DNA from 2 places in the Phyllobacterium sp. SL163 genome. Region 2 is predicted to be linked to the other one. Evidence: predicted binding sites of a transcription regulator. Region 2 holds the regulator's gene; the other holds the start of a gene.
What was found. Region 2 encodes PhoB, which activates phosphate uptake and scavenging genes when phosphate is short. Its sites were predicted from a motif close to TGTCATNNANCTGTCAT; they were not measured.
Positions count from the first base shown of each region.

Region 1: the regulator PhoB is predicted to act here: its motif matches at 2,069-2,085, upstream of ugpB (sn-glycerol-3-phosphate ABC transporter substrate-binding protein UgpB).

Region 1 covers NZ_JAFCVE010000004.1:470,968-475,155, reverse strand. The annotation lists gene ugpA (sn-glycerol-3-phosphate ABC transporter permease UgpA) at 1-609, opposite strand, end outside; gene ugpB (sn-glycerol-3-phosphate ABC transporter substrate-binding protein UgpB) at 675-1,985, opposite strand; gene pncA (bifunctional nicotinamidase/pyrazinamidase) at 2,148-2,747, opposite strand; gene nagA (N-acetylglucosamine-6-phosphate deacetylase) at 2,829-3,998, opposite strand; gene ACP7B1_RS12030 (SIS domain-containing protein) at 3,995-4,188, opposite strand, start outside.
Region 2 covers NZ_JAFCVE010000001.1:518,857-523,044, reverse strand. The annotation lists gene ACP7B1_RS02615 (AAA family ATPase) at 116-955, shown strand; gene ACP7B1_RS02610 (VWA domain-containing protein) at 1,021-2,211, shown strand; gene phoB (phosphate regulon transcriptional regulator PhoB) at 2,212-2,898, opposite strand; gene phoU (phosphate signaling complex protein PhoU) at 2,919-3,644, opposite strand; gene pstB (phosphate ABC transporter ATP-binding protein PstB) at 3,668-4,188, opposite strand, start outside.

The DNA.
Region 1 (4,188 bases), on a different contig from region 2:
GCGCTTGGTTTCGCCCGCACCATCGATGGCGGCGGCTTCGATCAGCGATTTGGGAATGGACTGCAGCCCGGCAACGAAGAACAGGAAATTGTAGCTGATCTGCTTCCACGCGGCGGCGGCAACCACCAGCAGCATGGCCTGATTGCTGTTGAGCAGCGGGTCCCAATTGTAACCGGCGGAGCGGATCATATAGGCGAATGTGCCCATCGAGGGGTTGAACAGGAACAGCCAGAGCATGCCGGCAATGGCCGGAGCGACGGCATAGGGCCAGATCATCAGGGTGCGGTAGACACCTTTGCCGCGGATGACCTTGTCGGCCATGACGGCGAACAGCAGCGCGAAGCCCATGGCAATGACTGCCGTGGCGATGGAGAAGATGACCGTGACCTGTAGCGAGTTCAAGTAGTTGGGGTCACTCAGGATGCGCTTGAAATTGCCGAGGCCGACGAACTGGGTCGACAGGCCGAACGGATCCTCGCGCAGCACCGACTGGCGGATGGCCTGGGACGCGGGCCAGTAGAAAAAGACAATCGTGATGGCAAGCTGCGGCGCCAGCAGCAGATATGGCAGGATCTTGTTCGGAAAAGTGACACGCGTTGACGATGCCATGATTGCCCCTCTTGAAAAGAGCCCCGTCCGCAAGACATGCGGACGGGGCGTTCATGAACCGGCTCTTACTGGCCGTTCGCCTGTTTGATGGCTGCATTGCCGCGCTTGACGGCATTGTCGAGGGCCTGCTGGGCGGTCTGCTTGCCGGAAAGCATGTTCTCGAACTCTTCGTTCTCGATATCACGCACCTGTGGCAGGTTCGGCAGACGAACGCCCTTGGAGTTTTCCGTCGGCGCCTTGCCCATCATCTGCTTGATCGGAATTTCGCGGGCAGGGTTCTTGTCGTAGAAACCAGACTTCTTGGTGTCCTCATAGGCGGCAAGGGTCACCGGCAGATAGCCGGATACCTGGTGCAGGCGGGCCTGGATGTCGGTACGCGACAGGAAGGTGAAGAAGGCGGCAACGCCCTTGTATTCCGCGTCGGACTTGCCGGCGAACACCCAGAGGCTGGCGCCGCCCGGTGTCGTGTTCTGCGGTGCACCCTTGGCATCGGGGTCATAGGGAAGCTGGCCGGTGCCGTAGTTCATGCCCGACTTGACCACATCGCCCAGGCCGCCGGAGGATTCGGTGAAGATGCCGCATTCGCCCGACAGGAACAGCGGCTTGGCTTCGGATGTGCGCCCGCCATAACGGAAGGTGCCGTCCTTGGCGAGGTCGGCCAGTTCCTGGAAATGCTTGACGAAAAGCGGAGCATTGATCTTCAGCTCGACATCGGTTCCGGCAATGCCGTTTTCATTGGTGCCGTAGGAGACATTGTTCCAGGCGGCAAAGTTTTCCGTGTGGATCCATGTCAGCCATGTCGAGGTGTAGCCGCACTTGGCAGCGCCGCTGGTCTTGATCTTCTTGGCGGCTTCCCAGACTTCCGGCCAGGTTTTTGGCGGGTTGTTTTCATCGAGGCCCGCCTTCTTGAAGATATCCTTGTTGTAGTAAAGGATCGGCGAGGAGCTGTTGTAGGGGAAGGACAGCATCGTGCCGTCCGGCTTGGAATAATAGGCGACGATGCCCGGCAGATAGAGGCTCTTGTCGAACTTTGCGCCGCCCATCGAGAGAATGTCGGCCACCGGCTTGATCGCGCCCTCGGCGCCCATCATGACGCCGGTTCCCGCGTCGAATACCTGCATGATATGCGGGGCCTGCTTGGCACGGAACGCGGCAATGCCGGCGTTCAACGTTTCCGGATAGGTGCCTTTGAATACTGGAACGACCTTGTAGTCGCTCTGGCTTTCATTGAATTCCTTCGACAGGGTTTCAACAACCTCGTTGTTGGCACCGGTCATGGCGTGCCACCAGCTGATTTCGGTGACGGCAAAGGATGAGGTGGACGATGCGAGGATAAGTCCGAGCGCAAGGCTGAGCGAAGTGCCGCGAAATGTCATGTATGTCTCCCATAATGAGGCGTCGTTAGGAACACGCTTATTGGATGCGCTTATGGGCACTATCCTCATTATGTGACAGAGAAACAACAGTTTTATGACTTTGGTCGAATGTCTGGGTTAACGCCTGTGGAAAAAATGCTCAGCTGTTCACTTTTGCGCCGGTCAGATGAGGGTGACGCCGGCCTTGCGCATATTAGCGACCATGGCGGCCAGTGACCCGCCCATGTCGATGGCGCGGCAGGCATCGAGCAGCACATCGGCGGTAAAACCGTGCGCCACCGCATCCAGCGCGGAATAGGCGACGCAATAGTCTGTCGCCAGCCCGACAAAGGTCACATTGGTGATGCCGCGCTCGCGCAGGTAGCCGGCAAGGCCGGTCGGGGTCTTGCGGTCGTTTTCGAAAAACGCCGAGTAGCTGTCGATGTGGGGACGGAAGCCCTTGCGGATGATCAGTTCGGCCTTGGTCCACTGCAGATCCGCATGGAAATCGGCACCCGGCGTACCTTGAATGCAATGGTCCGGCCACAGCGTCTGGTCGCCGTAGGGCATTTTCACCGTGTCGAAGGGCGCCTTGCCGGGATGGGAGAAAGCGAAGCTCGAATGGCCGGCCGGGTGCCAGTCCTGCGTTAGGATGACGTGATCGAACCGGATGATCAGTTTGTTGATGATCGGGACGATTTCGCTTCCGCCATCCACGGCCAGTGTACCGCCCGGGCAAAAATCGTTCTGCACATCGATGACGACAAGCGCATCCCCAGCCATTTTATTTCTCCGATTGTCCAGTGGTCCGAATGTCAAATTCGTTCCACTGGATATGGCAGTATGGCCAATCGGAGAAGCCCGTCAACTCGGGTTTCGGGCGTAATGCAGATCGCCGTCGATCCAGACGTGATCGACGTCAAGTGCATCATCGAGATGCACGATATTGGCGACATATCCGGTGCTAATGCGCCCGTAGCGATGATCGATACGGATGCTCTCGGCGGGATAGAGCGAGGCCATCCGCAGGGCTTCCTCCAGGTCAAGTCCAAGCTCGCGATGGACGAAGCGGACTGCCGAAATCATGTCGAGATCGGCTCCCGCCAGCGTGCCGTCTTCGAGCGTCAGGCGGCCGTCATGCCGCCGGATCGTCCGTCCGTTCAGCGTGAAGGTGGTGATATCCGTGCCGATGGTCGACATGGCGTCGGTCACGAGAAAAATCCTGGCCGGACCCTGCTTGGCGCGCAGGGCAATCGCCATCGAGGCCTTGCTGACGTGGAAACCATCGGCAATCAGCCCTGCCGACAATTCGCCGGTTTCAAGGATGGCGCCGACAACGCCGGGGCTGCGGTTTCCGAGCTGGCTCATGGCATTGAAAAGATGAGTTGCCATGGACGCGCCGGCATCCTTGGCCGCGACCGCCATTTCATACGTTGCGCCGCTGTGGCCGATGCTGACGATGACGCCCGCATCGACCATGGCCTTGATCTTGTCGACGGGAACGGTCTCCGGGGCGACAGTGGTGAGCAGTACCGGCAGTGCCTGCACGGCTTCCACGATCGCCACAAGATCGCTGTCCTCCATCGGGCGGATAAGCGCGGGATCGTGCGTACCCTTGTGCGAGACGGAAAGGTGCGGCCCTTCCAGATGCAGGCCGATAAATCCGGTGACTTTTTCCAGCGCCGCCGCCTTGCCGGCGGCAATCGCCGCATTGGTGATGGCGGGGGTGTCGGTGATCAGGGTCGGCAGGAGGGCGGTCGTGCCGAAGGCGAAATGCGCCTGGCAGATGGTCCTGATCGCCTCGACGCTCGGGCCGTCGTTCAGAAGAACGCCGCCGCCGCCATTCACCTGCACGTCGATGAAACCGGGCACAAGCTTGCCGCCGTTGAGCGCGACCCGGCGAACATCCGCAGGGATGTCCGCCTGGGCAACGATACCGGTGATGGTGCCGGCATCGACGAGAATCGCCGAACCGGCATGCCAGTTTTCGCCGTCAAAAATGTCGGCGCCGGTCAGTGCATAGACAGTGCTCATATTGTTTCAGTCACTTTTCTCAAATGCGGTGGCTCGTCCGGATTCAATCCGCGGCTGCGGGCGAAATCTTCCACGAAAGCATAGAATGATACCAGCAGAGTGAGCGGGTCCGTCAATGGGTGCGACGTCGCGATGAACGGCAATGCGGTGGCTTTCGACGGCTTCGCCGATGTCAGGAAGACAGCGGCCT
Region 2 (4,188 bases):
AGCCAGACGCGACAGCGGGCGTGGCAACGGGAAAACCATATCGCCGCATTCCCGGACGGCTCTTGCCCTCCTCCGGCACGCCCCTTAATCTTTGTCGATCACGAAAGGGAATGCGATGCGGTTTGAAGGTACAGCGGCCTATGTGGCCGACAAGGATCTGATGGTGGCGGTCAATGCGGCGATTGCGCTTGAACGGCCACTGCTGGTCAAGGGCGAACCCGGCACCGGCAAGACCGAGCTTGCCCGGCAGATTGCGGCGGCGCTCGATCTGGAACTGGTCGAATGGAACGTCAAATCCACCACCAAGGCGCAGCAGGGCCTCTACGAATATGATGCCGTCAGCCGCCTGCGCGATTCACAGCTTGGCGATGCCAAGTTCAACGACATCGCCAATTACATCAAGCCCGGAAAGCTGTGGCATGCCTTCACCACCGACAGGAAAGTCGTGCTGCTGATCGACGAGATCGACAAGGCGGATATCGAGTTCCCGAACGATCTCCTGCAGGAACTCGACCGCAACGAATTTCACGTCTACGAAACCGGTGAAACGATCCGCGCCATACACCGGCCCATCGTCATCATCACCTCCAACAACGAGAAGGAACTGCCCGATGCCTTTCTGCGCCGCTGCTTCTTCCACTATATCCGCTTCCCGGATGTCGAGACGCTGACCCGGATCGTCGAGGTGCACTATCCCGGCATCAAGCAGAACCTCGTGCGCGCCGCCCTCACCCAGTTCTACGAGATCCGCGATGTGCCCGGCCTGAAGAAGAAGCCGTCGACATCCGAAGCGCTGGACTGGATCCGCCTGCTGGTCGCCGACGACATCGCCCCGGAAGATTTGCGGGCCGACCCGAAGAACGCCTTGCCGAAACTGCACGGCGCCCTGCTGAAGAACGAGCAGGACGTGCATCTGTTCGAGCGGCTGGCCTTCATGGCGAGGAGGCAGGGATGACGCTCGCCATCCGCCCCATCGAGAGAACCGGCATCGTTCATCGCTTGCAATAAAAGGGTCCCACAATGTTCCTCCCCTTCTTCCTCGAGCTCAAGGCGGCCAAGATTCCCGTATCGCTGCGGGAATATCTGACGTTGCTTGAGGGGCTGGATGCGGGGCTGGTGACCTATGATGTGGAAGGGTTCTACTATCTCGCCCGTTCCGCCCTGGTGAAGGACGAGCGCCATCTCGACCGCTTCGATCAGGTCTTCGGCCACGTGTTCAAGGGGCTGGAACTGCTCGGCGGCGAGAGCGGCATCGACATTGCCAATCTGCCCGAGGAATGGTTGCGCCGGCTGGCCGAAAAACACCTCACCGAAGAAGAGAAAAAGCTGATCGAGGCACTGGGCGGTTTCGACAAGCTGATGGAAATCCTGCGCCAGCGGCTTGAGGAGCAGAAGGGCCGGCATCAGGGCGGCTCGAAATGGATCGGCACGGCCGGAACCTCACCCTTCGGTGCCTATGGCTACAATCCGGAAGGCGTGCGCATCGGCCAGGACGAAAGCCGCAACCGCCGTGCGGTCAAGGTGTGGGACAAGCGCGAATTCAGGAATTTCGACGACAGCGTCGAGCTGGGCACCCGCAACATCAAGGTTGCCCTCAAACGGCTGCGCCGCTGGGTGCGCGAAGGCGCCGATGACGAGCTCGACCTGTCGGGCACCATCAGGTCAACCGCCGAACACGGCTATCTCGATGTCCAGACGCGGCCCGAACGGCGCAATCATGTCAAGCTGCTGATGTTCTTCGATGTGGGCGGCTCCATGGACGAACATATCCGGATCGCAGAAGAACTGTTCTCCGCCGTCCGCTCCGAATTCAAGCACATGGAATATTTCTACTTCCACAATTGCCTCTACGAGGGCGTGTGGAAGGACAACCGCCGCCGCCACGCGGAAAAAATCCCGACGCTCGATCTCATCCATAAATACGGACCGGACTACAAGGTCATCTTCGTCGGGGATGCCGCCATGGCGCCCTACGAGGTTTCCCATGCGGGCGGATCAGTCGAACACTGGAACCAGGAGGCCGGGGCGGTCTGGCTCGGCCGGGTGCTCGACCACTGGAAGAACGCCGCCTGGCTCAATCCGTCAAAGGAACAGTACTGGGACTACACCGCCTCGACGGCGATGATCCGCAAGATTTTCGCGCATCGCATGTATCCCATGACCCTGGCGGGCATCGAAGGAGCGACGCGCGAACTCTCGCGCAGGCACTGATTACCCGAACGAGTACCCAGCACCGCGCACGGTGCGGATCGGATCGATCGAGCGGCCGATATTGATGGCCTTGCGCAGCCGCCCCACATGCACGTCGACGGTACGGTCGTCCACATAGATGTCAGCGCCCCAGACATTGTCCAGGAGCTGACCGCGCGAGAACACCCGGCCGGGAGACTGCATCAGGAATTCCAGCAGGCGGAATTCGGTCGGCCCGAGCTTCAGCTCGCGTTCCTTGCGGAACACGCGGTGCTGCTCGCGGTCGAGCTTCAGGTCGCCGAAGCTGAGCACATGCGACAGCAGGCTCGGATTGACCCGGCGCAGCATGGCCTTGATGCGGGCAAGCAGTTCCGGGGTGGAGAACGGCTTGACCATGTAGTCATCGGCGCCGGTGGCAAGGCCGCGCACCCGCTCGCTCTCTTCGCCGCGCGCCGTCAGCATGATGATCGGCAGGATTTCCGTCTCGCGCCGTGCCCGCAGGCGGCGGCAGAGTTCGATGCCGGAAAGGCCCGGCAGCATCCAGTCGAGAATGAGCAGATCCGGCACTTTTTCACGCAGCGCAATTTCCGCCTCGTCACCGCGTGCGATTGTCTCGACGACATAGCCTTCGGCTTCAAGATTGTACCGGAGAAGGACGCTGAGCGCTTCCTCGTCTTCGACAACAGTGATTTTGGGAGCGATCGCCATTGCTGGAATCCTGATTCTGTTTAAGGCTGTCTGGCTTCATCGACGATGATGCTGTGGGTCTGGTCTTCCTTGGGCCGTTCGGCCGGAAGCTGGGCACCCGTCACGATGTAGTAGACCGTTTCAGCAATGTTCGTCGCATGGTCTCCGATGCGCTCGATGTTCTTGGCGCAGAAGAGAAGGTGCGTGCAGGCAGAGATGTTGCGCGGGTCTTCCATCATGTAGGTCAGGAGTTCGCGGAACAGCGAGGTATACAGCGCATCGATTTCGTCATCGCGCTCGCGCACGATGTTGACCTGCTGCACGGAGCGTGTCGCATAGGCGTCGAGCACGTCCTTGAGCTGCGTCAGGGCGAGTTCCGCGATGGTCTGCAGGCCGCGATAGACCGACAGTGTCTGGCGTGTATCGGTGACGGCGACAACCCGCTTGGCGATGTTCTTGCCGAGGTCGCCGACCCGTTCGAGGTCGGAGGAAATGCGGATGGCGCCGATGATCTCACGCAGATCGATCGCCATGGGCTGGCGCTTGCCGATGATGGTGATGGCCTTTTCGTCGATCTCGCGCTGTCCGGCATCGAGGATGAGATCATCCGAAATGACGCGCTGGGCCAGCGCGTTGTCGGAGTTCACCATGGCGGTGACGGCCTGTTCGACCATGCGTTCGGCATGGCCGCCCATTTCGGCGATCTTGTGCGTCAGGAACTTCAGTTCGTCGTCATAGGAACGGACGGTATGCTGCGACTCGGTCATATTCTTATCCCTGTTTCCCGTGATTAGCCGAAGCGTCCGGTGATGTAGTCCTGCGTGCGCTTTTCCGTCGGATTGGTGAACATCATTTCCGTATCGCCCACCTCGACGAGATTTCCGAGATGGAACATGGCGGTGCGCTGCGAAACGCGGGCCGCCTGCTGCATCGAATGGGTGACGATGACGATGGTGTAGTTCTGGCGCAGTTCGTCGATCAGCTCCTCGACCTTTGCCGTGGCAATCGGATCGAGCGCCGAGCATGGTTCGTCCATCAGGATGACTTCCGGGCTGACGGCAATGGCGCGGGCGATGCACAGGCGCTGCTGCTGGCCGCCGGAAAGGCCGGTGCCGGCTTCATGCAGGCGGTCCTTTACCTCGTCGAACAGGCTGGCGCGGCGCAGGCTCTTCTCGACGATTTCCTCCAGCTCGTGCCGGTTCTTGGCAAGACCATGGATGCGCGGGCCATAGGCCACGTTCTCGAAAATGGACTTCGGGAACGGATTGGGCTTCTGGAAAACCATGCCGACCCGGGCGCGCAGCTCGACCA